Regions from separate parts of the Shinella sp. G-2 genome, predicted to be linked through region 3. Evidence: predicted binding sites of a transcription regulator. Region 3 holds the regulator's gene; each other region holds the start of a gene.
The links. Region 3 encodes LexA, which represses DNA repair genes until DNA is damaged. Its sites were predicted from a motif close to TGTTCNNNNTGTGTTCNG; they were not measured.
Positions count from the first base shown of each region.

Region 1: a site for LexA is predicted at 5,038-5,055, ahead of V8U06_RS20740 (YifB family Mg chelatase-like AAA ATPase). Genes of this name have one in related genera too.
Region 2: a site for LexA is predicted at 1,234-1,251, ahead of recA (recombinase RecA). Genes of this name have one in related genera too.

Region 1 covers NZ_JBBEYH010000017.1:23,897-33,962, forward strand. The annotation lists gene V8U06_RS20715 (ABC transporter permease subunit) at 46-927, shown strand; gene ugpE (sn-glycerol-3-phosphate ABC transporter permease UgpE) at 941-1,783, shown strand; gene V8U06_RS20725 (sn-glycerol-3-phosphate import ATP-binding protein UgpC) at 1,796-2,932, shown strand; gene V8U06_RS20730 (endonuclease/exonuclease/phosphatase family protein) at 2,929-3,921, shown strand; gene gshB (glutathione synthase) at 3,982-4,926, shown strand; gene V8U06_RS20740 (YifB family Mg chelatase-like AAA ATPase) at 5,133-6,665, shown strand; gene V8U06_RS20745 (hypothetical protein) at 6,802-7,698, shown strand; gene V8U06_RS20750 (VOC family protein) at 8,050-8,448, opposite strand; gene cysK (cysteine synthase A) at 8,679-9,647, opposite strand; gene V8U06_RS20760 (LysE family translocator) at 9,775-10,066, opposite strand, start outside.
Region 2 covers NZ_JBBEYH010000001.1:690,074-700,139, forward strand. The annotation lists gene V8U06_RS03415 (pseudouridine-5'-phosphate glycosidase) at 1-136, opposite strand, end outside; gene V8U06_RS03420 (carbohydrate kinase family protein) at 195-1,142, opposite strand; gene recA (recombinase RecA) at 1,378-2,463, shown strand; gene alaS (alanine--tRNA ligase) at 2,795-5,458, shown strand; gene V8U06_RS03435 (GGDEF domain-containing protein) at 5,602-6,789, shown strand; gene V8U06_RS03440 (SulP family inorganic anion transporter) at 6,786-8,453, opposite strand; gene V8U06_RS03445 (AraC family transcriptional regulator) at 8,632-9,504, shown strand; gene V8U06_RS03450 (glutathione S-transferase family protein) at 9,595-10,066, opposite strand, start outside.
Region 3 covers NZ_JBBEYH010000009.1:139,400-149,465, reverse strand. The annotation lists gene lpxA (acyl-ACP--UDP-N-acetylglucosamine O-acyltransferase) at 1-695, shown strand, start outside; gene V8U06_RS16435 (LpxI family protein) at 701-1,579, shown strand; gene lpxB (lipid-A-disaccharide synthase) at 1,576-2,757, shown strand; gene gltA (citrate synthase) at 2,791-4,080, opposite strand; gene V8U06_RS16420 (ComEC/Rec2 family competence protein) at 4,386-6,893, shown strand; gene lexA (transcriptional repressor LexA) at 6,884-7,609, opposite strand; gene V8U06_RS16410 (molybdopterin molybdotransferase MoeA) at 7,703-8,926, opposite strand; gene moaC (cyclic pyranopterin monophosphate synthase MoaC) at 8,926-9,420, opposite strand; gene trpC (indole-3-glycerol phosphate synthase TrpC) at 9,420-10,066, opposite strand, start outside.

The DNA of each region.
Region 1 (10,066 bases), on a different contig from region 3:
CGTGCCGGGAGCAGCGCTCCCGGCACGCCGCTATGAAGGTGGCCCATGAAGCGCGTGCAATTTTCCTCGCCCTTTCTGCCCTATCTCTTTCTCGCACCGCAGATGGCGATCATCTTCGTCTTCTTCTACTGGCCGTCGGTCCAGGCGATCCAGTCGTCCTTCTATCTCGAAGATCCCTTCGGCTTCGGCGCGACCTTCGTCGGCCTTTCCAACTACACCGACGCGCTCGGCTCGGCGCAGTATCAGGCCATCGCCCGCTTCACCGTCGTCTTCACAGCGCTCGTGACGTTCCTGTCGCTCGGCATCGGCATGCTGCTCGCCGTGAAGGCCGATGCGGTGCTGAAGGGGAGCGCCACCTACAAGACGCTGCTGATCTGGGTCTATGCCATCGCCCCGCCGGTCGCCGGCCTCATGGGCATGATGTTCTTCGACCAGCATATCGGTCCGCTGGTGAAGTTCGCCGCGCTTTTCGGCTGGGACATGAAGGTCGGCCTCAACTACACCGACACCGCCTTCGCCATGATCGCCGTCTCGGTCTGGAAGCAGATCCCCTACAACTTCATCTTCATCCTGTCGGGCCTGCAGAGCATTCCGGCCGCCGTGCGCGAGGCCGCCGCCATCGACTGCCGCTCCGGGTTCCGACGCTTCTGGACGATGACGCTGCCGCTGCTCGCGCCCACCGCCTTCTTCCTGCTCATCATCAACATGACCTATGCGCTCTTCGACACCTTCGGCGTCATCGACGTGATGGTGAAGGACAAGGCCGCCAACAACCCGATCACGCTGGTCTACAAGGTCTACATGGACGGCTTCCGCGGCAACGATCTCGGCGGCTCCTCGGCCCAGTCCGTCATCCTGATGATCGTCGTCTTCGTGCTCACCATCTTCCAGTTCCGCTTCATCGAGCGGCGCGTGCACTACAATTGAGAGGGCGCCCGCCATGAACCGCATCCGTCTTTTCGATCATCTCGTCCTCATGCTCGGCGTCTTCGTCATGGTGGCGCCCGTGGTCGTCGCCTTCATGACCTCGACCCACGAGGCCGCCGACATTCACCGCAACGGCCTGTCGCTGACCTGGGGTGGTCATTTCACCGAGACCTACACCACCGTGCTGACGCGCAAGGGCGGCTTTACCGGCGAGATCACCGGCGCGCGCATGATCTGGAATTCGCTGATCCTCGGCATCGGCTTTGCTGCCGGCAAGATCGTCCTGTCGATGCTTGCCGCCTATGCCATCGTCTATTTCCGCTTCCGGCTCGGCACGCTGTTCTTCTGGATGATCTTCACCACGCTGCTTTTGCCGCTCGAGGTGCGCATCGTTCCCTCCTACGAGGTGATGAACAAGCTCTCGCTGACCAACACCTATACCGGCCTCATCGTGCCGCTCCTGGCATCGGCCACCGGCACCTTCTTCTTCCGTCAGTTCTTCAAGTCCGTGCCGGAGGAACTGCTGGAGGCTGCGCGCATCGACGGGGCGGGGCCGTTCAAGTTCTTCATCGACGTCCTGGTGCCGCTCTCGCGGACCATGATCGCCGCCATCTTCATCATCATGTTCGTCTACGGCTGGAACCAGTATCTCTGGCCGACGCTGATGACCACCGATGAGCGTTTCTTCACGCTGGTGCGCGGCATCAAGCAGATCCTGCTCGTCTGGGTCGGCTCCAACATTCCCGATTATAACGAGGCCTTTGCGCTGGCGATCCTCGCCATGCTGCCGCCGGTCATGATCGTGCTGATCTTCCAGCGGTGGTTCATCAAGGGCCTTACCGAAAGCGACAAATAGGAGTTTCGTCCCATGGCATCCATCGGCATCAAGGGCGTATCCAAGATCTACAATGGCGGCGTCACCGCGGTCAGCGCCGTCGATATCGACATCGCGGACGGCGAGTTCATCGTGCTCGTCGGCCCCTCGGGCTGCGGAAAATCGACACTGCTGCGCATGGTCGCCGGGCTGGAGACGATCAGCAAGGGCGAGGTCTCCATCGGGGGCCGCGTGGTCAACGACGTCGATCCCGCCGACCGCGACATCGCGATGGTGTTCCAGAACTACGCGCTCTACCCGCACATGACGGTCTACGAGAACCTCGCCTATGGCCTGAAGAACCGCGGCACGCCGAAGGCCGAGATCGACGCCCGCGTGGCGGAGGCCGCCCGCATGCTCGAGCTCCAGCCCTATCTGGAACGAAAGCCTCGCGCCCTCTCCGGCGGTCAGCGCCAGCGCGTCGCCATGGGGCGTGCCATCGTGCGCAAGCCCTCGGCCTTCCTCTTCGACGAGCCGCTGTCCAACCTCGATGCCAAGCTGCGCGTCTCCATGCGTGGCGAAATCAAGCGCCTGCAGCGCCGCGTCGGCACCACCTCGCTCTACGTGACGCACGACCAGCTCGAAGCCATGACGCTCGCCGACCGTCTCGTCGTGCTCTCGGGTGGCAGGATCGAGCAGATCGGCCGCCCGCTCGATGTCTACCACCGCCCGGCGACGACCTTCGTCGCCAGCTTCATCGGCTCGCCGGCCATGAACCTCGTCGCCGGCGAGCTGCACGGCAACAGGCTCGCGCTCGGCCCGGCGATCATCGACCTCGGACCGGCCGTGCCGACGCAGGGCGCCCTGACCGTTGGCCTGCGCGCCGAGGACCTGCGCCTTCATGCAGGCTCGGACGGCGCCATGCCCTTCCGCATCGACTATGTCGAGGAACTGGGCGCGCAGCGCCTCGTCCATGGTCTCGTCGGCGATCAGCCGCTCACCGTGGCCGTCTCCTCGGAAATCCCGCTGCCGGAAACCGCTTCGCTCTCCATCGCACCCTCCAGGCTGCATTTCTTCGACACGGCCAGCGGCCGCCGCATCGATTGGGCCAGCGAGGATATGAGCGCTGACCGGGACGCGGAACAGGGCGCGGTCACGGCCGTTCCCCATCTGGAGGTCGCCGCATCATGATCCGCACCACCGTCGAACGTCTCGCCGCCCCGAGCCCGGAAGACCGCGCCGCCATCGCCACGCTGGAAAGGTCCATCGACGCGCACGATGCGCGCATGGCGGACCTGCCCTGCATGAATGCGGTGGAAACCGGCGGCCGCGCCGAACGCGCCGAACCGCTGCCATTCCCCTTCACGGTGGCCGCCTGGAACCTGGAACGCTGCCTCTTCCCGCTGCAGAGCGCCGAGCATCTCGGTGCGACGGGTGCGGAAATCGTGCTGCTCTCCGAGATGGACGACGGCATGGCCCGCACGCGCCAGGCCCACACCACGGCCGATCTCGCGGACGAACTGGGCATGGCCTATCTCTACGGCGTCGAATTCATCGAGCTCGGCCTCGGCTCGCAGACCGAGCGGGAATTCTGCAAGGACGATTTCAACCGGCGCGGCCTGCACGGCAACGGCCTGCTCTCCACCGTGCCGCTGCACCAGCCCTTTCTCCTGCGGCTTCACGGCGAACGCCTGTGGTTCACAGGCGAGGTCGACCAGCCACGCCTTGGCGAACGCATGGCGATCGGCGGCACGATCAACACGGCATCCGGCCCGCTGGTCCTCGTCTCCACGCATCTGGAAAGCGCCACCACCGCCGCCTATCGCGAGCGTCAGGTGGTCGGCCTCATCGATGCCCTCGATGCGGCCTTCCCCGGCCGGCCGATCCTCATCGGCGGCGATCTCAACACCGGCAACCACGCGGATGGCGATTTCGAGGCGGAGGGCCTCTTCGCCCGCGCCGCCGAGCGCGGCTTCACCCGCCACGGCGGCCCGCTCGACGTCATGACCACGCGCCCGAGCCTCATCACGCGCTGGCCCGACCGGGCGATGAAGCTCGACTGGTTTTTGTCGCGCGGCCTTGCCGTCTCGGGGGTGGAGATCGTCTCCTCGCTCTCGCCGACGGGCAAGCCGCTTTCGGACCACGACATGATCACCTGCCGCATCGACGGCTTTGCCTGAGACCGTTGCCATAGCGCCTGACGCATCCTAAATGTGTCGGGCATTCCTAGGGGACTTTTCATGGCAAAGATCAAGAACGTCGCGGTCCAGATGGACCATGTGTCGACCATCAATATCGCGGGCGATTCCACCTTCGCCATGAGCATCGAGGCGCAGAGCCGCGGCTACAAGCTCTTCCACTATACGCCCGATCGCCTGAGCCTGCGCGACGGCACGGTCTATGCCACCGTCGAGCCGATGGAACTGCGCGACGTCAAGGGCGACCACTACACGCTGGGCGCGGCCGAGCGCATCGATCTTTCGACGATGGACGTGGTGCTGCTGCGCCAGGACCCGCCTTTCGACATGTCCTACATCACCTCCACGCATCTGCTCGAGCGCATCCATCCCAAGACCCTCGTCGTCAACGACCCGGCCTGGGTGCGCAACTCGCCGGAAAAGATCTTCGTCACTGAATTCGCCGATCTGATGCCGGCAACCCTCATCACCCGCGACCCGGCCGAAATCCGCCGCTTCCGCGACGAGATGGGCGACATGATCCTGAAGCCGCTCTACGGCAATGGCGGCGCCGGCGTCTTCCATTCCACCAAGGACGACCGCAACCTTTCCTCGCTGCTCGAAATGTTCGGCCAGATGTTCCGCGAGCCCTTCATCGCCCAGCAGTACCTGCCGGACGTGCGCAAGGGCGACAAGCGCATCATCCTCATCGACGGCGAGCCGGTCGGCGCGATCAACCGCGTGCCCGCCGAACATGACGCCCGCTCCAACATGCATGTCGGCGGCCGGGCGGAGGCGACCGAACTCACCGCACGGGAGAAGGAAATCTGCGCCCGCATCGGTCCGGCGCTGCGGGAGCGGGGCTTCATCTTCGTCGGCATCGACGTCATCGGCGACTACATGACCGAGATCAACGTGACGTCGCCCACAGGCATCCGCGAGGTCAAGAAATTCGGCGGCGCCGATATCGCGGCCCTTCTGTGGGACGCCATCGAAAAGAAGCGCTGAGCGCCCATCTGTAAGCGTGCGGGACGTCCGTCGCTGACGTCTCGCCCTTCGTTCCCGTGACACAATCAATGCCATCGCTGCGCGGGAGATCTTCCGCGCAGGTTCTATGATTGTTCTTGTTTCATTCCGTAATTCGTGCCAGATTTGACTTGCAACCCAAGGGCGGCGTCTGCGGCCGCCCTCAGTCAGGGCGGGCGGGGACGGTCATGGTGGCACGGGTCGGTACAATTGCGTTTCAGGGCATCGAGGGCGTACCCGTCGACGTTCAGGTCATGGTGGCGCCCGGCAAGGTCGGCATGCAGGTCGTCGGCCTTCCCGACAAGGCGGTCGCCGAAAGCCGGGAGCGGGTTCAGGCCGCGCTGCATGCCTCCGGTCTCTCGCTGCCGCCCAAGCGCGTGACGATCAATCTCGCGCCCGCCGACCTTCCCAAGGAAGGCAGCCACTACGATCTTGCCATCGCCCTCGGTCTCATGGTGGCGCTCGGCGCGGTGCCGGGCGATGCGCTGGAGGACTATCTTGTCATCGGCGAACTCAATCTCGACGGCACGATCGCGCCGGTCGCCGGCGCACTGCCCGCCGCCATGGGCGCCAATGCGCTCGAAAAGGGCCTGATCTGCCCGGCGGAGAACGGCGCGGAAGCCGCCTGGGCGGGCGGCGAGATCGATATCCTCGCCCCGCGCAGCCTCATCGCCCTTGCCAACCATTTCAAGGGCACGCAGGTTCTTTCGCGCCCGACGCCGGCGATCCGTGCACCGGCGGGAGATCTGCCGGACCTCGCGGATATTCGCGGTCAGGAAAGCGCCAAGCGCGCGCTGGAGGTTGCCGCCGCCGGAAACCATAATTTGCTGATGGTCGGCCCGCCGGGATCGGGCAAATCCATGCTCGCGGCGCGGCTTGCCGCCATCCTGCCGCCGCTCTCGCCGATGGAACTGCTTGAAGTCTCGATGATCCATTCCATCGCCGGCCAGCTTTCGGGCGGCCGCCTGTCGGATCGCCGGCCCTTTCGCACGCCGCACCATTCGGCGACCATGGCGGCGCTTATCGGCGGCGGGCCGCGCGCAAGGCCCGGCGAGGTCTCGCTCGCCCATAACGGCGTGCTCTTTCTCGACGAACTGCCGGAGTTCACGCCGCAGGCGCTCGATGCCTTGCGCCAGCCGCTCGAGACCGGCGAATGCATCATCGCGCGCGCCAATCACCGCGTCAGCTATCCCGCCGCCGTCCAGCTCGTCGCGGCGATGAATCCCTGCCGTTGCGGCATGGCGGGCGAGCCGGGCCGAAGCTGCGCCCGTGGCCCGCGCTGCATGAGCGATTATCAGGCCCGCGTCTCCGGCCCGCTGATGGACCGCATCGATATTCGCATCGACGTGCCGGCCGTTTCGGCGGCGGACCTTATCCGTCCCATGGCCGCCGAGACGAGCGAGACCGTCGCCCGCCGCGTCGCAAGGGCGCGCGCCCTGCAGGTCGATCGCTACGCACGCCTCGGCATGGCGTCGGTCACCAGCAATGCCCGCGCCTCGACCGCGCTCGTCGAAAAGGTGGCCGAGCCCGATCCCGGCGGGCTCCAGCTTCTGCGCGATGCGGCAGAGAAGATGCGCTTTTCCGCCCGCGGCTATCACCGCGTCCTCAAGGTTGCCCGCACCCTTGCCGATCTCGACGAGGCAGCTGTCGTCGGCCGCATCCATCTCGCCGAGGCGATCTCCTACCGCATCGCCGGCGAGCGGCTGGTTGCCGTGGCGTAACTCCGCTTTGGAAATGGCTTGGCCCTGTTGCGGAAGTGACCGGGCTGGATGTTGCTCTCCATTTTGCGAGGGATTCCCATGCCTTGCACTTTTTATATGTGAGTTTTACTACAATCCTACGTAGAGGGGGCTGGGCATGGAAGCATACGCTTATCAACTGCTGACAATTGGACAATTTGCTTCGCTTGCATTGTCGTGGGTGATCATGACGGTGTCCGCTGCGGCTGCTGTCGCGCTAACAAAATCGCAGTGGAAGCTGGGTCGGGCAGGTTATTTTTTGTCGATGGGGTTCATTGTTCTATTGACAGTAATACCTAACTTTCTGCTGCTTTATACAGCGGAAGCAATAAAGAATGAACATCTCGCTTTACTCGTTGGTGCGATCTATGGTGCCTTGGTTCCGATTGGCGGCCTCGCTGGTATTTTTGCAGCGGCGCGATCGATGGACGCGCATGGTACGAGAGAAAAATGGGTCTTGGGTTTCATTCCCATTGTGAATCTATTTCTGCTCTTCGCTCAGCCGATGGCTTCTTCAAAAAAAGGTTTTGTTAAATTACTTGGGGCGGTCGCTACGGTGATCCTTGGATTCGCGCTGATGTTTGCTGGAAAGAGTCTTGAGAGCGTAGCGAAGCAAAATATTCAGCGTGTCGACGCGAGTACTCAGGACGATGTAGCGCTTGTGGCGAAGAAGATGGCATACGAGGCTAAAAATAAAGGTCTGGAAAAATACTTAAAAGAAATAGCAAATGCAGTTCCTGTTCCGGAGAAAATCGATAGTATCACGACGCTTACTGCCTTGAAGGCAGAGGGTAATGCGTTGAAATATACCTATGAAATTTCGGGGGCAGATTTTAAGTTCGATAAGGCCTGGAAGGATCTTATGATGAGTCGGTGGTGCGCACCAGAAGTGTTCAAGCCGATGTTTGATATTGGTGCGTTGGTGACAGGGCACTACGTCGATACGAAAGGCAATACTCTAGCCGAAATCTCCGTGAGCCCCTCGCTCTGCGACGTGTGGCGGCTCAATCGATAAAGGGCCGGTGAAAGTAGATGCGGTAACGACCCTTACGGGGGCCTCCTACGCGTCAAAAACCTACAGTTACCACTATACTGTATCCGTAATTCTGCATGATCTATGGAAGGACGTCGTGAAAACAAATTTTGCAAATCTTCCGAAATGAAGCAATTGACGGAGCTCGGTTTGACTGTCCGTGGGGTCTATACTTTGGAAAATGGCGCTCCGGTTGGGGAGGTTTCCATAGACAAGACGGCATGCCCCGCACCTTAGGATTGATGGAGTATCTTACGGATCGTTTCAATCCTTATGGGGCTGAGCTGGTTGGACGCCGCACAGTCCCCGGCCCCGCAATAGGAGAGCGGACGGTCAGGTAGGCTCCTTGCAGACGGCTTTGATCCGGTGTCCATCGGGGTCGATGACGAAGGCGGCGTAGTAGGTCGGGCCATAGGCGAGGCGCAGCCCCGGCGCGCCGTTGTCGGTGCCGCCGGCGGCAAGGGCCGCCTCGTGGAAGGCATCGACGGCCTTTCGGCTCGGCGCGGCGAAAGCGATGTGGAAGCCGGGGCCGGGCGCGCGGGCGGCATCGCCGCAGTGCTTGAGGGCCAGCTTGTCGCCACCGCCCGGCAATCCATAGCCAACGGCCTGGTCCGGTTCGCCGGGCCGAAGATCGGACCAGACGCGGACAAAGCCGAGCGGTGCGAGGGTCGCATCGTAGAACCGTGTTGCGTGTTCGATATCGCGGACGCCGAAGGAGATGTGGTGCAGCATGGCGTGATCCGGGAAGAGGCAGCTTAACCACCGGAGGAAATCAGGGGCACGGCGAGCGGTGTTCGCTCCCCTCCGTCGTCGGGACACGGTACGGCTGCGACGAAGCGGAGGGATATCCGCTTGCCTCCTCGCTCAATTTCGCGCGCCCGCTTTTGGCCGGCGAACGGCAGATATACTGCGCTCCCGCAGGAAGATCCGTGGCGCGGTGGGCTGCGCCACGGACCGCGAACTCAGCCGCCGAGGCCGTCGAAGAGGGCGGTGGACAGATAACGTTCGGCGAAGGAGGGGATGATGACGACGATGGTCTTGCCGGCATTTTCCGGACGGCTGCCCACCCTGGCGGCGGCGGTCAGCGCGGCGCCGGAGGAAATGCCGACCGGCACGCCTTCGAGGCGGGCGACGAGGCGGGCATTCTCGAAGGCTTCGTCATTGGTGACCGTGACGATCTCGTCATAGATCGCGGTGTCGAGCACGGCAGGTGCGAAGCCCGCGCCGATGCCCTGGATCTTGTGCGGGCCGGGATTGCCGCCCGAGAGCACCGGGCTGTCGGCGGGTTCGACGGCGATGACCTTGAGGCCGGGCTTGCGTGCTTTCAGCACCTGGCCCGCGCCGGTGATCGTGCCGCCGGTGCCGATGCCGGACACGAAGATATCGACCGCGCCGTCGGTGTCGTTCCAGATTTCTTCCGCCGTCGTGCGGCGGTGGATGTCCGGATTGGCCGGGTTCTCGAATTGCTGGGGAATGACGGCGCCCGGGATGTCGGCGGCCAGTTCTTCCGCCTTGGCGATGGCGCCCTTCATGCCCTTCGGCCCCTCGGTCAGCACCAGTTCGGCGCCCAGCAGCACCAGCATCTTGCGTCGTTCGGCCGACATGGTCTCCGGCATGGTGAGGATGAGGCGGTAGCCCTTCGCGGCGGCGGCGAAGGCGAGCGCGATGCCCGTATTGCCCGAGGTCGGCTCGACCAGCGTGGACTGGCCGGGCGTGATCTTGCCCGCCGCTTCCAGCGCCTCGATCATCGCGACGCCGATGCGGTCCTTCACCGAGGCGATCGGATTGAAGAATTCGAGCTTGGCGAGAAGGTTGGCCTGGACGCCCTTTTCCTTCGCGAACTTGTCGAGCCGCACGATGGGCGTATCGCCGATGGTTTCGGTGATGGAGGCGTAGATACGGCCGCGGCCGGGTTTGCGGGTGTCGGTCATCAGGGGCTCCCTCGGTTCTCGTTGCTGAGAACATAGGAAGGAATGCACGCTTAGACGAGTCCGGATTTTGCGGCAAAAGCGCCGCGGGTGGAAGAATTTGGCCGCCGCTTCACCGCGACGGTGCAATTCACGCCGCGCGCGTGGCGATATAGGCGGCCGTACCGGCGAGAATGCCGGCGGCGACGCGGTTCATCCGCTGCAGCGCCTTCGGCTGCTTGAGCAAATGCCGGGCGCGCGCGGCGAGCGCCATATAGGGAACGAGCACCGCGAGCAGCACCACGAAGGTGGCGGCCAGCAGCAGGCCGTAATCCCGAAGGCCGATCGTGTCGAGGTCGACCAGCGTCGGCACGAGGGCGACGTAGAAGAGCATGGTCTTCGGGTTGCCGAGCGTCACGAAGAGGCCGGAGAGGAAGGACATG
Region 2 (10,066 bases), on a different contig from region 3:
TCAGGTTGCCCGGATAGGGCATGCCGTGCGTGATGATCGTCGATTCGAGGGCGACGATGGGAGCGCCACGCTCCTTGGCGGCGGCGACTTCGGCCGAGTATCGCATGGGCAGGAGAGGGGAAGCGGGTCTGGTCATGCTGGTTCCTTGGAGTGTCCTGGGAGGAGACGTGCTCGGAATTTTGAGCAAAAAAGTCTCATGACAGGATTTCGGCCTCCGGCACAAGCGAAAGTGCATTAGCCAGAGCCGCCTGCGACATTTCTTCGGCGACGGCCAGCGGCGAGCGCACGGTGATCGCCGCGGCCGCCACGCCATGGCGCAGCGCCTCGCCGATGGTGCTGCCGCCCGTCCAGGCGCTGAGAAAACCGGAGGCGAGCGAATCGCCCGCGCCGGTGACATCACCGAGCGCCGGAATGTCCGGTGGGATGACGAGCGCCGCGCGTTTTTCGTCGAATGCGATCACACCCTTTCCGCCACGCGTCACGACACCGGCCGAAAGCCCGATCGCGCGCAGCGCCTTCGGCCAGTCGGTCGGATTGTCAGGGGCTTCGCCCGTCAGCGCGCGCGCTTCGGCCTCGTTCATGAAGAGAAAAGCGAGGGCGGAGAGGCTTTCGCGAAAGCGCACGACCTTTGCCGGCGAAATGGCGATGCCGGCGATCGGAACGCCGCGGGTTCCGGCGGCCGCGGTCGTCGCCGCGAGGGTCTCGGCGGGCAGGTTCGCGTCCGTCAGGATCAGGCCGGCGGCGCTCATGGCCTCGCGCATCGCCCGCTGCTGCAGGCGGCGCGGCGAGAACAGCCGGTAGAGGTCCATGTCGGCGAGCGCGATGACGAGATTGCCGTCGCGCTCGATGATCGCCGTATAGCTCGGCGTCGCCCGGTCGAGGAAGGTGAAAGGCGTGTCCTCGATGCCTGCCGCGTCCGCCGCCGCCGCCACGATGTCACCGTCGGCATCGCCGCCGCGCGGCGAAACGAGCCGCACCCGATGGCCGAGCCGCGCCAGGTTGCGCGCCGCGTTGAACGCGCCGCCGCCCGCTTCCACGAACCAGGAGCCGGGGTTGCTGGCGCCCGGCGCCGTCTCGCCGGATATGCGTCCGCGCCTGTCCACATGGGCGCCGCCCATCACCAGTATCGTCCTCACGGTCATCGTCTTCCTTCGCATTCCGCCGGCCGATTCGGGCGCGTCGACCCGTCGCGGCGGCGGCTTTGTTCCTGTTTCCGCATGGCTTTTATCCACCTGAAACGAAAATAGAACACGCTCTCGATTCTCAAGGCGATTCAAATGGATGAGCGGGCCTTGCAAAAAGAGAACAAAATGTGTACATAGCTTTCATCGGCGGCTTCGTTGCCTGTCTTGCTTCAATAACCTAAAGGTGGACCAAATGGCACAGAACACTTTGCGGCTCGTAGAGGATAAAACAGTGGATAAAAGCAAGGCACTCGAAGCGGCTCTCTCCCAGATCGAGCGCTCGTTCGGCAAGGGCTCCATCATGAAGCTCGGTGGCAAGGACAGCGTCATCGAGGTCGAGACGGTCTCGACGGGTTCGCTCAGCCTCGACGTGGCGCTTGGTATCGGCGGCCTGCCGAAGGGCCGTATCGTCGAAATCTACGGCCCGGAAAGCTCGGGCAAGACCACGCTGGCGCTGCAGACGATTTCCGAGTGCCAGAAGAAGGGCGGCATCTGCGCCTTCGTCGACGCCGAACATGCGCTCGACCCCATCTACGCCCGCAAGCTCGGCGTCGACCTGGAAAACCTGCTGATCTCGCAGCCCGACACGGGCGAGCAGGCGCTTGAAATCACCGACACGCTGGTCCGCTCCGGCGCCATCGACGTGCTGGTCGTCGACTCGGTCGCAGCGCTTACGCCGCGCGCCGAAATCGAAGGCGAGATGGGCGAAAGCCTGCCGGGTCTTCAGGCCCGCCTGATGAGCCAGGCGCTGCGCAAGCTGACGGCCTCGATCTCCAAGTCGAACTGCATGGTCATCTTCATCAACCAGATCCGCATGAAGATCGGCGTCGTCTACGGCTCGCCCGAAGTGACGACCGGCGGCAACGCGCTGAAGTTCTATGCCTCCGTCCGCCTCGACATCCGCCGCATCGGCGCCGTCAAGGAGCGCGACGAGGTGATCGGCAACCAGACCCGCGTCAAGGTCGTCAAGAACAAGATGGCTCCGCCCTTCAAGCAGGTCGAGTTCGACATCATGTACGGCGAGGGCGTCTCCAAGACGGGCGAACTCATCGACCTCGGCGTCAAGGCCGGCATTGTCGAGAAGTCCGGCGCCTGGTTCTCCTACAACAGCCAGCGCCTCGGTCAGGGCCGCGAGAACGCCAAGACGTTCCTGCGCGACAACCCGGATGTCGCCCGCGAGATCGAGATGACGCTGCGCCAGAATGCCGGCCTGATCGCCGACCGCTTCCTCGAGAACGGCGGTCCGGACCCGAACGATGGCGACGACGGCGAACCCTGATCGCGCCGGCGCCTTGAGCGCCGCCGCGTAAGCGGAACGGGAAAACACCGAAACCGGCCTCTTCTTCGCGAAAGGCCGGTTTTTTGGTGTCTGGACAGGTGCCGAGGCGGGCGATAAAAGCCTTGGGTTCTCGCGCGCGCCCCGGTTTTCGCCATTCCGCAATTCAGGCGGCAGGCGCGTGCAAATTCGACGGAATTCGCGAATGGATGGCTTGAAGAGCCTCCGGGCGGGCACTCCGGCCGGCGGGGCGGTTTCGCCTTTGCCGAAGGTGACATTGGGTGGGTGAGGCGCCGGACTTCGGCGTCGATAATGCTAGGATGAAGGACGCGATATGAGCGGCGTGAATGAGATCCGGTCGACTTTCCTCGACTATTTCCGCAGAAACGGTCACGAGGTCGTGTCGTCCAGCCCGCTCGTGCCGCGCAACGACCCCACCTTGATGTTCACGAATGCCGGCATGGTGCAGTTCAAGAACGTCTTCACCGGCCTGGAATCGCGTCCCTATTCCACCGCGACCACCGCGCAGAAATGCGTGCGCGCCGGCGGCAAGCACAACGACCTCGACAATGTCGGCTACACCGCCCGCCACCACACCTTCTTCGAGATGCTCGGCAACTTCTCCTTCGGCGACTACTTCAAGGAACGCGCCATCGAGCTTGCCTGGAACCTGATCACCAAGGAATTCGGCATCGACAAGAACCGCCTGCTGGTCACCGTCTACCACACCGACGACCAGGCCTTCGACCTGTGGAAGAAGATCGCCGGCTTTAGCGACGATCGCATCATCCGCATCCCGACCAGCGACAATTTCTGGGCGATGGGCGATACCGGCCCGTGCGGCCCCTGTTCGGAGATCTTCTACGACCATGGCGACCATATCTGGGGCGGCCCGCCCGGCTCGCCGGAAGAGGATGGCGACCGCTTCATCGAGATCTGGAATCTCGTCTTCATGCAGTTCGAGCAGTTGACGAAGGAAGAGCGCATCGACCTGCCGCGCCCCTCCATCGACACCGGCATGGGCCTCGAGCGCATCGCCGCGCTGCTTCAGGGCAAACATGACAATTACGACATCGACCTCTTCCGCGCGCTGATCGACGCCTCCGTCGAGGCGACCGGCGTTCCGGCCGAGGGCGAAGCCCGCGCCAGCCACCGCGTCATCGCCGATCACCTGCGCTCTTCCGCCTTCCTGATCGCCGACGGCGTCCTGCCGGCCAAGGACGGCCGCGGCTACGTGCTGCGCCGCATCATGCGCCGCGCCATGCGTCATGCCCAGCTTCTCGGCGCCAAGGACCCGCTGATGTGGAAGCTGCTTCCGACGCTGGTCGGCGAGATGGGCCGCGCCTATCCCGAACTGCAGCGCGCCGAGGCGCTGATCTCCGAGACGCTGAAGCTGGAAGAAACCCGATTCCGCACCACGCTGGAGCGCGGCCTGAACCTGCTCTCCGACGCGACCACCACGCTGCACAAGGGCGATATCCTCGACGGTGAAACGGCCTTCAAGCTTTATGACACCTATGGCTTCCCGCTCGACCTGACGCAGGACGCGCTGCGTGGCCGCGGCATCGGCGTCGACCTCTCGGGCTTCACCGACGCCATGGAACGGCAGAAGGCCGAAGCGCGCGCCCATTGGGCCGGCTCCGGCGAAGCTGCGACGGAAACGGTGTGGTTCGAGCTGCGAGAAAAGCTCGGCGCGACCGAGTTCCTCGGCTACGACACCGAGACCGCCGAGGGCGTCGTCCAGGCGATCGTCCGCGAGGGCAAGACCATCGACGGCGCCAAGGCCGGCGACACCGTCCAGATCGTCGTGAACCAGACACCGTTCTACGGCGAATCCGGTGGCCAGATGGGCGATACTGGCACCATCACGGCGGATAATGCGCGCCTGACGGTGACCGAGACCCAGAAGAAGGGCGACGGCGTCTTCGTGCACAGCGCACTTGTCGCCGAAGGCGAGATCAAGGTCGGCGATGCCGTGGCGCTCACGGTCGATCATGCCCGCCGCTCGCGCCTGCGCGCCAACCACTCGGCCACGCATCTGCTGCACGAGGCGCTGCGCGAGGTGCTCGGCACCCATGTCGCCCAGAAGGGCTCGCTCGTCGCGCCGGAGCGCCTGCGCTTCGACGTTTCGCATCCCAAGCCCATGTCGGCGGAAGAGCTGCGCGTCATCGAGAATATGGCCAACGAGATCATCGTGCAGAATTCGCCCGTCACCACGCGTCTGATGACGGTGGACGATGCTATTGCCGAGGGCGCGATGGCGCTCTTCGGCGAAAAATACGGCGATGAGGTGCGCGTCGTCTCCATGGGCACCGGCCTGCACGGCGCCAAGGCGAACCGGCCGTACTCCGTCGAGCTTTGCGGCGGCACGCATGTGTCCGCGACCGGCGAGATCGGACTGGTGCGCGTCGTCTCGGAAAGCGCCGTCGGCTCGGGCGTGCGCCGCCTCGAAGCCCTGACGGGGGAAGCTGCCCGCGCCTATCTTGCCGAGCAGGACGAGCGCGTGAAGACGCTGGCGACGACCCTCAAGGTCCAGCCGGGCGAGGTGCTGTCCCGCGTCGAGGCGCTGGTCGACGAGCGCCGCAAGCTGGAGCGCGAACTGACGGAAGCCAAGAAGAAGCTGGCGCTGTCGGGCGGTTCCGCCGGCGGCGGCGATGACGGTGCGCGCGACGTCGCGGGCATCAAGTATCTCGGCAAGGTCGTCACCGGCGTCGAGCCGAAGGACCTCAAGAGCCTGGCGGACGAAGGCAAGAAGAGCCTCGGCTCCGGCGTCGTCACCTTCGTCGGCGTTTCGCCCGATGGCAAGGCGAGCGCCGTGGTTGCCGTCACCGACGACCTGACCGGTCGTTTCAGCGCCGTCGATCTGGTGCGCAAGGCATCCGAGGCGCTGGGCGGCAAGGGCGGCGGCGGCCGTCCCGACATGGCGCAGGCCGGCGGCCCCGATGGCGCCAAGGCGGGCGAGGCCATCGAGGCGGTCGCTTCGGCGCTTGCCGGCTGAGGCACGCCTTTCCTGATTGAAGTCAATGCTGCGGCGGGCTCAGGCCCGCCGTTTCGTTTGCGAAGTCTTCAAGGTTTCTGCCTAGCATTCCCGGGCTCGGAGTGCGTATTTTGATTGAAGACATCATCAGCATATCAACCTTGATGATCTGCACTTTCCTGTCGACCCTCGTCGTCGGGATTTTCATGTTCCAGGTCTGGTTCACCGACCGGCGCCATGCGGCGGCCGGCTACTGGTGTCTGTCTATGTGGGTGGGTGCGCTCTGCACCATTTTCGCCGCGCTTCGCCCGATGGGCTATCCGCTGCTGACGGTCGGCCTCAGCAATGCGCTCGCGGCCCTTGGCTATGCCCTCATGTGGGCGGGTTTCCGGGTCTTCGACCGGCGCGCGGTCCATTGGCCGGTGGTGCTGGCCGGGCCTCTTCTCTGGTGCCTTGCCTATCTGTTCTTGCCGCAGGTTTCCGGCGACGTGAACAATCGCATCATTCTCTCCTCCGTCATCATCACGGCCTATTCGCTCTGGATCGGCATCGACATCTGGCGCGGGCGGCGCAGCGAGCCGCTGCCGTCGCGCACCATGTCGGCGATCTTCTTCCTGACGCACGGCGTCATCTATTCCCTGCGCATTCCCATGGCTATCATCGCTCCGGTGCAGCTTGCACATGGGAGCGCCTATTCGCCGTGGTTCGCGCTCTTCTCGCTGGAACTCTTCGCCCATACGATCCTTGCCGCCGTCGCGATGCTGGTGCTCATCAAGGAACGGGGCGAAGCGCTTTACCGGCAACTTTCGCGCACCGACACGCTGACGGGCATCGCCAATCGCGGCTCCTTCCTCGACGACATGCGCATGCACCTGTCCGGCAAGGCCGAGGGCACGCTGATGATCTTCGACCTCGACCGCTTCAAGGCGATCAACGACACCTATGGTCATGTCGCGGGCGATGCGGTGCTGAAGCGCTTTTCCGCCCGGGTTTCGTCCTGGCTGGAGGAGGGCATGCTGTTCTGCCGCTTCGGCGGGGAGGAGTTCGCCCTCTTCGCGCCGGGCCAAGGCATCGACCATGCGGAGCGTTTCGCAGAGAGCCTGCGGCGCGAGGTTGCGGCGATGGGCGTTTCGCATGAGGGGCGGGAGATCGGCATTTCCGTCAGCATCGGTCTTGCCGATGTCGCGACCTTCGGTACGGATTTCGACCGGTTGCATTCGGCGGCCGACAATGCGCTCTATGCCGCCAAGGAAGGCGGCCGCAACCGGGTGATGCGGGCAGCGCCCGCCGCGGCGCTTACCGGCCTTGCCGAGCGCATGCGCAAGCCGGCGGCATTGAGCGTAGCCGGCTAACGATTTGCGATCTCCGCCAGGGCGGCGTCGACCGTCGGGGGAAACGTGACGCGCGGCGCGTGCAGCTCATGGGCTTCGAGCAGCCGCCTGAGGTCGGGTTTCAGCCCGGCGATGAAGACGCGCACGCCGGCCCGCTCCGCCTTGCGCACGAGCCCTTCGATGACGCTGGCGGCGGTCGAATCGAGGAAGGGCACATCGGTGCAATCGAGCACGAAGTTGCGCCGCCGGTCGGCGATGCGGTCGAGCACGGAACTGACGCTGGCCGCCGCGCCGAAGAAGAAGACGCCGCTGATGCGGTAGACCACCGTATCCGGATCGTCCGCCACCACCGGCCGCTCCGGCAGCCCGCCGTCCTCGCCGGCATCCTCGATGGCGCGCACGAGGCGCGGGACGGCTTCCTCGCGAATGGCGACCGCCTTGCCCATGCGGTCGATGAAGAGCACGGCGCCCAGAAGGAAGCCGACGACGATGCCTTCGGTCAGATCGCGGAAGACGACCAGCAGGAAGGTGACGGCCAGCACCGCCGCATCGCCCCGCGAGGAGCGCAGGAGCGCGGCGATGGCGGGGCGCTCGACCATGTTGAAGGAGACGACGGCGAGCACGCCGGCAAGCGCGGCAAGCGGGATATAGCCGGCGAGCGGTGCGGCGACGAGCATGAAGATCAGGAGGAAGGCGGCATGCAGCATGCCGGAGACCGGGCTGGTGGCGCCCGATCGCACATTCGTCGCGGTGCGCGCGATGGTGCCGGTCACGCAGATGCCGCCGAACAGCGCCGAGCCGACATTGGCGAAACCCTGCGCGATGAGCTCCATGCTGGAGCGATGCCGCCGGCCGGTCATGCCGTCTGCGACGACGGCCGAAAGCAGCGATTCGATGGCGCCGAGCAGCGCGAAGGCGATGGCGTCCGGCAGGACGGCGAGCACGAGGTCCGGCGAGAAGGACGGAAGCGCGGGCACGGGCAGGCTGCGCGGAATGCCGCCGAAGCGGCTGCCGATCGTATCGGCCGGCAGGGAGAGAAGAGCGGTCGCCGCGGAGGCGACGGCGACCGCGATCAGAAGGTTCGGCCAGGCGGGGCGCAGGCGGCGCAGGACGAGGATGATCGCGATGGTGAGGCCGGCGACACCGACGGCAGCTGGAGTGAGACTCGCGCGCGCCGCCCACAGCGCCATCAGCTTTTCGACGATGGGTCCGGGCTCGCGTCCGGCGAGCTTCAGGCCGAAGAGTTCGCCGATCTGGCTGGCGAAGATGATGACGGCGATGCCCGCCGTGAAGCCGACGGTCACGGGATAGGGAATGAACTTGATGTATTTGCCGAGCCGCAGATATCCCGCCAGCGCCAGCATGATGCCGGCGAGGAAGGTGGCGAGCAGCAGGCCGTCGACGCCGTGGCGAGCGACCGTTGCCGAGACGAGCACGATGAAGGCGCCGGCCGGTCCACCCACCTGGAAGCGGCTGCCGCCGAGCGCGGAGACCAGGAAGCCGCCGACGATGGCGGTGTAGAGGCCGCGGTCCGGCGTGACGCCGGAGGCAATGGCGATCGCCATGGAGAGCGGCAGCGCCACGATGGCGACCGTCAACCCCGCCAGGGCGTCGGCCCGAAGGCGCGCCGGCCCGTAACCCTCCGCGAAGACGCTGGCGAGCTTGGGCATCAACGTATCGGTCATGGGCGCCTCGAAAGGCCGGAGGACGGAAGGAGGCCGGCGAGTGCATCTCACGCCGAGTCGCCCATATTTGCAATGACGGGAGGCAAAGCTCTGCGAAAATTGCAGGGCGCGGCAGAAGCGCAGGATTTGTGAAATCGCCCCGTGCTTGGTTGAATGCGTTCCGACGAAAGGAAACGGCATGAGCGACAACGAAATCTGGGCCGCCTACGAGAAACGCCTGCTGCGGGTCTCCGCCTATATTTACGAGCATCTGGAAGAGGATCTCGACCTCGACCGGCTGTCGGAAATCGCCTGCCTTTCCGCCCATCACTGGCACCGCGTCTACCGGGCCGTGCACAACGAGACGCTGGCGACGACCGTGCGCCGGCTTCGTCTGCACCGCGCGGCGGGCGATCTGGTGCGCAGCGAGACCGCCGTCCGGGACATCGCCGCGCGCTGGGGTTACCCCAACCTGCAATCCTTCACGCGCGCCTTCGCGGCCTTCTATGGCATGCCGCCGGCGCGCTACCGCAAGGAAGGGTCCCATCGCGCCTTCGAAACCCATTGCGAAAGGGAGTTCCCCCGCATGTTCGACGTGACCGTCCGTACCCTTCCCGAGCAGACGCTGCTCGGCGTTCCCCATTCCGGGTCCTATATGGGCATCGGCAAGGCCTTCGAGGCGCTTTACGGCGCCTTGTTTTCCCGCAGCATCTTCCAGCCGGACATGCGCATGGTCGGCGTCTTCCTCGACGATCCCGATCTGGTGGCGGAGGAAAAGCTGCGCTCCTTCGCCTGCGTCACCGCGTCGGGCGACGTGCCGGCGGAAGCGCCGCTGGTGCGCCGTACGCTTGCCGGCGGTGACTACGCTGTCCTGCGCCACAAGGGCCCCTATGCCAATATGGGGTCGGCCTATCGCTGGCTCTACGGCACCTGGCTTCCGGCGTCCGGCCGCTCGATCCGCGACGAGGTGATGTTCGAATCCTATCTCAACAACCCGCGCGAGGTGCCGCCGAACGAACTCGTCACGGAGATCTGCCTGCCGCTCCAGCCGGCCGTCGAAGCGGCGGCCTGAAGAAACGGGGCGGGTGAAGGCCCGCCCCGAAACCGGCCGATATTCGGTTCAGGCCACTTGCAGACCGGCCCGAACTGAATATCGACTGGCCTAGGTCTTCATCGCCTCAAGCTGGCGATGCATTTCCTCGTCGTCGATGGCCGTCGCCTTGATATAGGCGGGACGATCCTTGAGCCGGCCCCAATAGGCCTGGAATTCCGGCCGTGCCTCGAGCGAGCCGAATTGCAGGCCCCAGCTGATATGGGAGCCGACATAGACGTCGGCCGCCGTGAAGCGGTCGCCGGCGATATAGGATTGGCGCGTGACGGCATGGGAGAGCGTGTCCATCACGGATTCGTAGCTACCGCAGCCGATGCTGCGCTCGCGCTCCTTCGGTACGGCAAGGCCGAAGGCCTTCAGCGACACGGCCATTTCCAGTGGACCTGCGGCGAAGAACAGCCAACGATAGTAGTCGCCGCGCTGATCTGTCGGCGGTGCGAGGTTCGCTTCCGGGAAGGCATCGGCGAGATAGGCGCAGATCGCGGCCGCTTCGGTGACGACGGTCTTGCCGTGGCGGATGGCG
Region 3 (10,066 bases):
ACGAGGGCGTGGAACTTCTGACACATGTGGTGGTGACCGGCCGCACCGTTATCGGTCGCGGCACACGCATCTTCGCCAATGCCGTCATCGGCGGCGATCCGCAGAGCCTGCATCACGACGGCGCCGAGACGACGCTGACCGTCGGCGAGATGTGCACCTTCCGCGAAGGCGTGACGATCAACACCGGCACGACGGAAGGCGGCGGCAAGACCGTCGTCGGCAACCACAATCTTCTCCTCGCCAATTCGCATGTCGCGCATGACTGCATCCTCGGCGACCACATCGTCATGTCGAACAACGTCATGCTCGCCGGCCATGTGAAGGTCGAGGACCGCGTCATTCTCGGCGGCGGCTCGGCCGTGCACCAGTTCACCCGCATTGGCCGGCAGGCCTTCATCGGCGGCCTTTCGGCGGTGTCCTACGATGTCATCCCCTATGGCATGCTGAACGGCAATCCGGGCATCCTCGGTGGCCTCAACGTCGTCGGCATGGCTCGCGCCGGCATGGAAAAGCCGGCGATCCACGAGGTCCGCCGCGCCTTCAAGCAGATTTTCGAAGGCGAAGGTTCGGTCCGCGCCAATGCCGCGGCGATCCGCGACGACTATACCGGCAGCGTGGCCGTGATGCAGATCCTCGATTTCATCAGCGCCGAAAGCGACCGCGCCCTGTCGTCCCCGAACCGGGGCAAGGGCTGAGCATCATGACGGTGAGCCGGCCCGAAGCACGCGACCGGCTGGCCATCATCGCCGGCGGAGGCATGCTGCCGCGCTATGTCGCCGATGCCGCCCGCGCACGCGGCGAAGATCCCTATATTCTGGCGCTGAGCAACGAGTCGGCGGAGACCTGGTCGGGCTTCGATCACGAATTCATCTCCATCGGCAACTATGCCGGCATCGGCGCGGCCTTTCGCCGGCAGGGCATCGGCCGGGCCGTGCTGTCCGGCTGGGTGCGCCGCCGGCCGGAATGGCGAGATATCCATGCGCCACTCAAGGCGCTGTTCATTCTGCCATCGGTCGTGCGCACGCTGCTCAAGGGCGGCGACGATACCGTTCTGAAAATGGTCATTCGCCTCATTGAGGCCGAGGGCGTCCGCATTGTCGGCGCCCATGACATCGTGCCCGATCTGCTCGGCAGCGAAGGCCCGCTGGGCAGCGTGGCGCCGGATGGCGCGGCCGAGGCCGACATAACCGCCGCTGCCGCCGCCGCGCTCGCCCTGGGCCGGCTCGACGTGGGGCAGGGCGCCGTCGCCGTCGGCGGGCGCGTGGTGGCGCTGGAGGGTGCGGAGGGCACGGATGGCATGCTGGAGCGCGTTGCTGCGCTCCGCGCCGCGGGCCGCATCTCGCAGCGCCGCAAGGGCGTGCTGGTGAAGCTCTGCAAGCCGGGACAGGACATGCGCGCGGACCTGCCCTCCATCGGCGTCGAGACGCTGCGGCGGGCGAAGGCGGCGGGGCTGGCCGGCATTGCCGTGGAGGCCGGCCGCTCGCTGGTGCTGGAGCGCGACGTACTCATTGCCGAAGCGAATGCGCACGGCCTCTTCGTGACGGGGATCGTGCCCGGGGAAATGGAGACCGCGCGATGACGGGAAAGACGATCAGGATCGGCGTGATCGCCGGCGAAGTCTCCGGCGACCTTTTGGGTGGCGATCTCATCGCGGCGCTTCGCACGGCCTATCCCGGCGGTGTCGAGCTTGTCGGGGTCGGCGGCGAGGCGCTGGAGCGGCAGGGTCTGACATCCCTGTTCGACTTTTCCGAACTTTCCATCATGGGCATTTCCCAGGTGCTGAAGCGCCTGCCGCTGCTGCTGCGCCGCATCCGCCAGACGGCCGATGCCCTGATCGCCGCGCGGCCGGACGCGCTGCTTATCATCGACAGCCCGGACTTCACCCACCGCGTCGCAAGGCGCGTGCGCAAGGCTCTGCCGGATCTTCCCGTCGTCAACTATGTCTGCCCCAGCGTCTGGGCCTGGAAGGAAGAGCGCGCGCCGCGCATGCGCGCCTATGTCGATCACGTGCTGGCGCTGCTGCCCTTCGAGCCCGCGGCCATGGAGCGGCTCGGCGGCCCGAAGACGACCTATGTCGGCCACCGGCTGATCAACGATCCGGATATCGGCCGCGTTCGCGCGGCGCGGCTGGCGCGGGAGGGCGAGACCCCGGCTGCACCCGCCTGCCTGCTGCTTCCCGGCTCGCGCAGCACGGAAATCAACCGGCTGCTGCCGGTCTTCGCGGAGATGGCGACGGAGCTTTCCGCGCGCCATCCCGGCATCCGCTTCCTTCTGCCCACCGTGCCGCGGCAGGAAGCGCTCGTGCGCCAATTGACGGCGGACTGGCCTGCGCAGCCTCTCATCACCACGTCGAGCGAGGACAAGTGGCGCGCCTTCGCTGAGGCCGATGCGGCCGTCGCCGCCTCCGGCACGGTCATTCTGGAACTTGCGCTTGCCCGCGTGCCCGTCATTTCCACCTACCGCTTCGACTGGCTGGCAAACTTCTTCTTCCTGCGCAAGGTGAAGGTCTGGACGGCGGCGATCCCCAACATCATCGCGGACTATGTCATCGTTCCGGAATTCCTCAACGAGCAGGTGCGCGCCGGCACGCTGACGCGCTGGTTCGAGCGGCTTTCGGCCGACACGCTGCAGCGCCGCGGCGTGCTGGAAGGCTACGACCTCGTTCATGCCCGCATGCAGACGGAGCGCCCGCCCGGCGAGACCGGCGCGGCGGTGATCCTCGATCTTCTCGCAACAAAAAAACCCGGTCAGTTCTGACCGGGTTTTCTTCTTTTCGGGGGGGGGCTGAAATCAGCGCTTGGAAACCGGCACGTAGTCGCGCTTCGGGGCGCCGACATAGAGCTGGCGCGGACGGCCGATGCGCTGTTCCGGATCTTCGATCATCTCGTTCCACTGGGCGATCCAGCCGACGGTGCGGGCGAGCGCGAAGAGCACGGTGAACATGGTGGTGGGGAAGCCCAGCGCCTTCAGCGTGATGCCGGAGTAGAAGTCGATGTTCGGGTAGAGCTTCTTCTCGATGAAGTATTCGTCGGTCAGCGCGATGCGCTCGAGCTCGATCGCCACTTCCAGCATCGGATCGTCCTTGATGCCGAGCTCGCCGAGAACCTCATGCGTCGTCTTCTGCATGATGCGGGCGCGCGGATCGTAGTTCTTGTAGACGCGGTGGCCGAAGCCCATCAGGCGGAACGGATCGTTCTTGTCCTTGGCGCGGGCGACATATTCCGGAATGCGCTCGACCGAGCCGATTTCCGCGAGCATGTTCAGCGCCGCTTCGTTGGCGCCGCCATGCGCCGGGCCCCAGAGGCAGGCAATGCCGGCCGCGATACAGGCGAAGGGGTTGGCGCCCGAAGAGCCGGCGAGGCGGACCGTCGAGGTGGAGGCGTTCTGCTCGTGGTCGGCATGCAGGATGAAGATGCGGTCCATGGCGCGGGCAAGCACCGGGTTGACCACGTAGTCCTCGCAGGGAACGGCAAAGCACATGCGCAGGAAGTTCGACGCATAGTCGAGGTCGTTCTTCGGGTAAACGAAGGGCTGGCCGATATGGTACTTGTAGGCCATGGCGGCGATCGTCGGCATCTTGGCGATCATACGCAGCGAAGCGACCATGCGCTGGTGCGGATCGGTGATGTCGGTCGAGTCATGGTAGAAGGCGGAGAGGGCGCCGACGCAGCCGCACATGACGGCCATCGGATGGGCGTCGCGGCGGAAGCCGGTGAAGAAGCGGCTCATCTGCTCGTGCACCATGGTGTGGTGCGTGACGCGGTAGTCGAAGTCGGCCTTCTGGGTCTTTGTCGGCAGTTCGCCGTACAACAGAAGGTAGCAGACTTCGAGGAAATCGCCGTGTTCGGCCAGCTGCTCGATGGGATAGCCGCGGTGCAGCAGAACGCCTTCGTCACCGTCGATATAGGTGATCTTCGATTCGCAGGAAGCCGTGGAGGTAAAGCCGGGGTCGTAGGTGAAGGCGCCGGTATGTTTGTACAGGGTGCCGATGTCGATTACATCGGGGCCGATCGTCCCGGATCGCGTCGGCAGTTCGACTGTCTTGCCATCGATCGATACACCCGCGCTTGTTCCTGTCATAACGATCCTCCGTTGTTTCAAATGGCGGCACGAGGTTGTGCCCGGCCCATGAACATGCTCGTTTTGCTAGCCCATTTACGGTGCCCTGCCAAGCGATACGAAAGGCAAATTGTGCATTGCGGAAATGGACTTTCCGGCAACGCAATATCTACCCTTTCCGGGAAGTTGCAAGCAACCTTTGAGAGTGTCCTTCAAATTATGGAGGTGGCATCCTTTCTGTCTGGCTTAGCAATTGCGAAGCATCTGACGGTTGAAGATTTCTCCGTTCGATTGCACAATCGCATGGAGGGAACGGGGCCGGGGACATGGCCAAGGTGGAAGTCGCCGAGCGGGAAGACATGTCCGAGGCCGATGCCTTCCGGACAACACTTCCCGATGCCGTCGCGCCAGCCGCGCCAGGCCCGACAGGGCGGCGTCCGACGCTTTCGGCGCGCCTGCGCCATGCCGCTTTCCGCTTCGGGCATCGCGCCTTCGGCCGGCAGAACCTCGCCGAGGCCTTTGCGCAGGAGCGGGCGCATGGCCACTTCTTCCTCTTCGTTCCGGTCTTTCTCGGCATGGGGGCGGCGCTCTGGTTCGCGGCCGCATCGGATCCGCCGCTCCGCGTCCTGATCCTGCTTCTCTGCGTGACGCTCTGGCCTGCCTTGCGGCTCAGGCATCGCGAGGACTGGATCGCGCTTGCGGCCGGCGCGGCGTTCCTCGTACCGGCGGGCATGCTGCTTGCAGCGCTCGAAAGCGCGCGGCTGAATACGGTCGTTCTGGACGCACCCGTCACGAGCGAGATCGGCGGCCGGGTGCTGGCGCGGGAAAGCGATGCGCGCGGGGCCATTCGCTATCGCATCGCGCTGGAGGCAACGCGCGATCCGGTGCTGAAACGCGCACCCGGCGTGGTGACCGTGCTTGCGCGCAGCCGGCATGAGCCGGTCGCGATCGGCGGCGGCATAAACGGGCGAGCGCGTCTCAACCCGCCCTCCGGGCCCGCCCTTGCCGGGCTCAACGATTTCACCTTCGACGCCTATTTCGCGGGTACGGGCGCCATCGGCTATTTCTACAGCGCGCCGACGGCGGTCGTGGCCGGAGAAAGCGGTTTCGAGGGGCGTATCCGGGAGACGATCGCGGGCTGGCGCAACAACCTCACCGAGCATATCCGCAGCCGCATCGGCGGCGATGCCGGCGCGATCGCCGCCGCGCTCGTGACGGCAGAACAGCGCGCGATCGACGAGGACACGGTCGAGGCTCTGCGGCAGGCGGGACTTGCCCATGTGCTTGCCATTTCGGGGCTGAACATGGTGCTGGCGGCCGGCATCTTCCTGGTCGGCGCACGCGGGCTCCTGGCGCTCATACCGGGGTTCGCCGAACGCTATCCGACGAAGAAGATCGCGGCCGCGGGTGCGCTCGTCATGGTGACGCTCTACATTCTCGTTTCGGGCGGCGCGATCTCGGCGGTGCGCTCCTGGATCATGATCTGCGTCATGCTCGTCGCCGTGCTTTTCGGCCGTTCGGCCATCAGCCTGCGCAATGTGGCGCTTTCGGCGATCATCATCCTTGCGGTGACACCGTCGGCCATCACCAATCCGGGTTTCCAGATGTCCTATGCGGCAACGCTCGGCCTCGTTGCCGGCTATGCCGCCTGGCGGGAGCGACCGGCGCGGCAGGAGGGGCGGGGAGGACCGTTCCAGCTTTTCGGCGGGGCGGTGGGCCGCTTCCTCGGCGGACTGCTTCTGTCCTCGCTGATCGGCGGCGTTGCGACGCTGATCTATTCCGTCGGCCACTTTCACCGCATTCCCGCCTATGGGCTCGCCGGCAATCTGCTGGCCATGCCTGTGATCAGCGCCATCGTCATGCCGTTCGGCCTCATCGCCGTGCTGCTGATGCCCTTCGGTCTCGACGCCATTCCCTTCGCCATCATGGGCAAAGGCATCGAATGGATGATCGCGCTGTCGAACTGGGTGGCCGGCTGGAAGGGGGAGATCGTGACGGGCCGCATTCCCCCGCTCGCCTTCCTGCTGATCGGTCTCGGCGGCGGCCTTGCCTGCCTGCTGCGCACGCGCCTGCGGCATGCCGGGACGCTGCTCGTGCTGTTCGGCGCCGGCCTTGCGTTCTGGCCAGGCGGCGCGGCGCCGGAAGTGCTGGTATCGGAAGACGGGCGTCTCGTCGCCATCCTTGAGAACGACAGTGCCGCAACGAACCGCGCCCGGCCGACGGACTTCATCTACGATCAATGGCGCCGCGCGCTTCGCCTGAGCGGCCACCGGAAGCCTGAGCTGCGGAAGACCGCCGGACTGTTTCGTGAAGAAGCGAACGCCGCCGACGGTGCAGGCGAAACTGCCAGGGATGGGAAGCGGCCGCGCCGGAAGGCGGACCGGCAAAACGCCCTGGCCGCCATGACGGACGCGTTCGCCACGGCCGGAAAGACGCGGGCCTTCGTCTGCGAGGCGAAAGCCTTCTGTGCTGCGATATCGCCGAGCGGCTGGCGGATCGTCACGCTGGAAGACACCGCGTTTCTCGGCACGGCCTGCGACAATGCCGATCTCGTCGTCGTGCCGTTTCCGTTGCGGATCGATGCGTGCCGTTCAGGCGCGCGACTGGTGACGGCTCGCCACTTGCGGCGAACGGGCGCACTGGAAATCAGACCTGCCGACGCGGGGCAATCGGCTGACGCGGGTACGGGTGTATCCGCGCGCCTGTCTGCCGCTCCTCTGTCCTCCGCCATCGTGACCCCCGCGGTCGAAACGCTCGACCGGCCCTGGGCGCGACATCGCGCCTATGACTGGCGCACCGGCAGTTTCACGCCGGCGGTGGCGGCTCAGTTGTAGCGGCGGATGAGGCCGACGAGCTTGCCCTGGATCTTGACGCGATCCGGCCCGAAAATGCGGGTTTCGTAGGCGGGGTTGGCGGCTTCGAGCGCAATGGAGGCGCCCTTGCGGCGGAAGCGCTTCAGCGTTGCTTCCTCGTCATCGACGAGCGCAACGATGATCTCGCCGGGATTGGCGCTACTGGCATTGCGGATGATGACCGTGTCGCCGTCGAGAATGCCGGCCTCGATCATCGAATCGCCCTTCACTTCCAGGGCGTAGTGGTCGCCGCTGCCGATCATCTCGGCGGGCACGGTAATGTCGTGGGTATTGTTCTGGATGGCCGAGATCGGCACGCCGGCGGCGATGCGGCCCATGACCGGCACGGAGACCGAGGAGGACATCTCGACCGCAGAAGGCGCACTGCGCTGCACGGGTGCGGGCGCCGCCGGCTGCTTGCCACGGCTGCCTTCGATGACGGAGGGCGAGAAGCCGCGACGCGGCTGCAGGCTCGGCGAATAGGCGTCCGGCAGCTTGATGACTTCAAGCGCGCGCGCCCGGTTGGGCAGGCGGCGGATGAAGCCGCGCTCTTCGAGCGCGGTGATGAGGCGATGGATGCCAGATTTGGAGGCGAGATCCAGGGCATCCTTCATCTCGTCGAAGGACGGAGGAATGCCGGATTCCTTCATACGCTCGTGAATGAACAGGAGCAGTTCCTGTTGTTTGCGCGTCAGCATGGCCTCTCCACCGAGAATCGTGAAACAAATCCAGAACATACACTATCTGTTCCATATGTGTTCTGCAAGAGGCCGCTGAAACAATAATACTGTTCAGGCGGCGGGATCGCGCAGCAGGAGGACCGTGCAGGGCGCGCCCGCCGAGGCCGCAGGGGCATTGGGGGGACGAACCAGCAGACCTTCGGCTTTCGCGAAGACCTGCATCATGGAAGAATCCTGCTTGTCGAAGGGCGTGACCGTCAGGTTGCCCGCCGGGTCGAGCGCGATTCGCGCCCGCACATAGTCCTGCCGATGGTCGTTTTCCTTGAGCGGCACGGCGGCCACGGCCTGCCGCAGCCGGTTCTTCGGCGGCAGATGGGCGAGGCGGCGGACCAGCGGTTCGAGGAAGAGATGGGCGCAGACGAGGCTGGAAACGGGATTGCCGGGAAGGCCGACGAACTGCACGGGGCCGAGGCGGCCGACCATCAGGGGCTTGCCGGGGCGCATGGCGATGCGCCAGAAATCGAGTTCCATGCCGGCCTCGCCGAGCACCGGCTGGACGAGGTCGAAATCGCCGACCGAAGCGCCGCCGAGCGTGACGAGCACGTCGATGTCCTGCGCCAGGGCCTTGCGCACGGCCGCAAGCAGGGCCTGCTTGTCGTCGCCGACGATGCCGAGGTCGATGATCTCCGCGCCCGCGGCCCGCGCGATGGCCGAAACGCCATAGGTGTTGGAGGCGATGATCTGGCTGGCGCCGGGTGGCGTGCCCGGCGGCACGAGTTCGTCGCCGGTCGCCAGCACGGCGATGCGGGGGCGGGCATAGACGGCAAGATGGGCATGGTTCATCGCGGCCGCGACCGTCAGGCGGCCGGCATCGAGCACGTCTCCGGCCTTCAGCACCACGTCGCCTTCGGAGAAATCCTGGCCGCGCGGGCGGATATGCCGGCCTTTCGGCGTGAGGAACGTCGTGCGGATGCGGCCGTCCTCGAGGACTTCGGCATCTTCCTGAAGAAGAACCGTATCGGCAAAGGCGGGCAGCGGTGCGCCGGTGAAGATACGCACGGCCTCGCCCCGCCCGGCGGTGCCCATGAAGGCATGGCCGGCGGCCGAGGTGCCGGCGACCGTGAGGATCGCGCCGCGCTCGGCGATGTCGGCGTGACGGACGGCGTAGCCATCCATGGCGGAATTGTCGAAGGGCGGCTGGGTGAGGCGGGCGGCGACGTCCTCGGCGAGCACGCGGCCTTCCGCCTCGTGCAGCGCAACCGTCTCCACCCGGCGAACCGGCTTCGCCGCCGACAGCAGGCGCTCTAGGGCGTCGGCGACGGGCAGGAGGGCCATCAGGCGTCTTCCCGCTTGTAGTCGCCCGAACGGCCGCCGGATTTTTCCCGGAGGCGCACGCCGCCGATTTCCATTTCGCGGTCGGCGGCCTTCGCCATGTCGTAGACGGTGAGGCAGGCGACGCTGACGGCCGTCAGAGCCTCCATTTCCACGCCGGTGCGGCCGGTGAGCTTGGCCATGGCCTCGACCCTGAGGCCGGGAAGCGCACGGTCCTCGCGGATCTCCAACGCCACCTTGGTCAGCATCAGCGGGTGGCAGAGGGGGATGAGGCTTGCCGTCTGCTTGGCGGCCATGATGCCGGCAAGGCGCGCCGTGCCGATCACGTCGCCTTTCTTGGCATCGCCCTTGAGGATGAGGTCGAGCGTCGCCGGCGCCATGCGGATGAAGCCCTCGGCGACGGCGATGCGCACCGTCTCGGCCTTGTCGCCGACATCCACCATGTTGGCTTCGCCGGAGGCGTCGATATGGGTGAGCGTGCGGCCGTCGTCGGCCATCATTCCGCCGCCAGCATGCCGGCGTCGCCGGTGAGCAGTTCGCGCGTGGCGGCCGTCACGTCGTCCTTGCGCATCAGGCTTTCGCCGACGAGGAAAGTGGAAATGCCGACCTTGCCGAGGCGCGCGCAATCGGCATGGGTGAAGATGCCGCTCTCGCCGACGAGCAGCCGGTCGTCCGGCACCATGCCGGCCAGCTTTTCCGAGACGGCGAGGTCGACGTCGAAGGTGCGCAGGTTGCGGTTGTTGACGCCGACGAGCTTGGACTTGAGCTTCAGCGCGCGTTCCATTTCCTCTTCGTCATGCACCTCGATCAGCACGTCCATGCCGAGCGAGAAGGCGGCGTCTTCCAGCATCTTCGCCGCGTCGTCGCCAAGCGAGGCCATGATGAGGAGAATGCAGTCCGCGCCCCAGGCACGGGCTTCCAGCACCTGGTAGCTGTCGAACATGAAATCCTTGCGCAGCGCAGGCAGCGCGCAGGCTTCGCGTGCGGCGGTCAGGAATTCCGGCGCGCCCTGGAAGCTCGGCGTATCCGTCAGCACGGAGAGACACGCCGCGCCGCCCGCCTCATAGGCCCTGGCGAGCGCCGGCGGATCGAAGTCCGGGCGGATGAGGCCCCTGGAAGGGCTTGCCTTCTTGATCTCGGCGA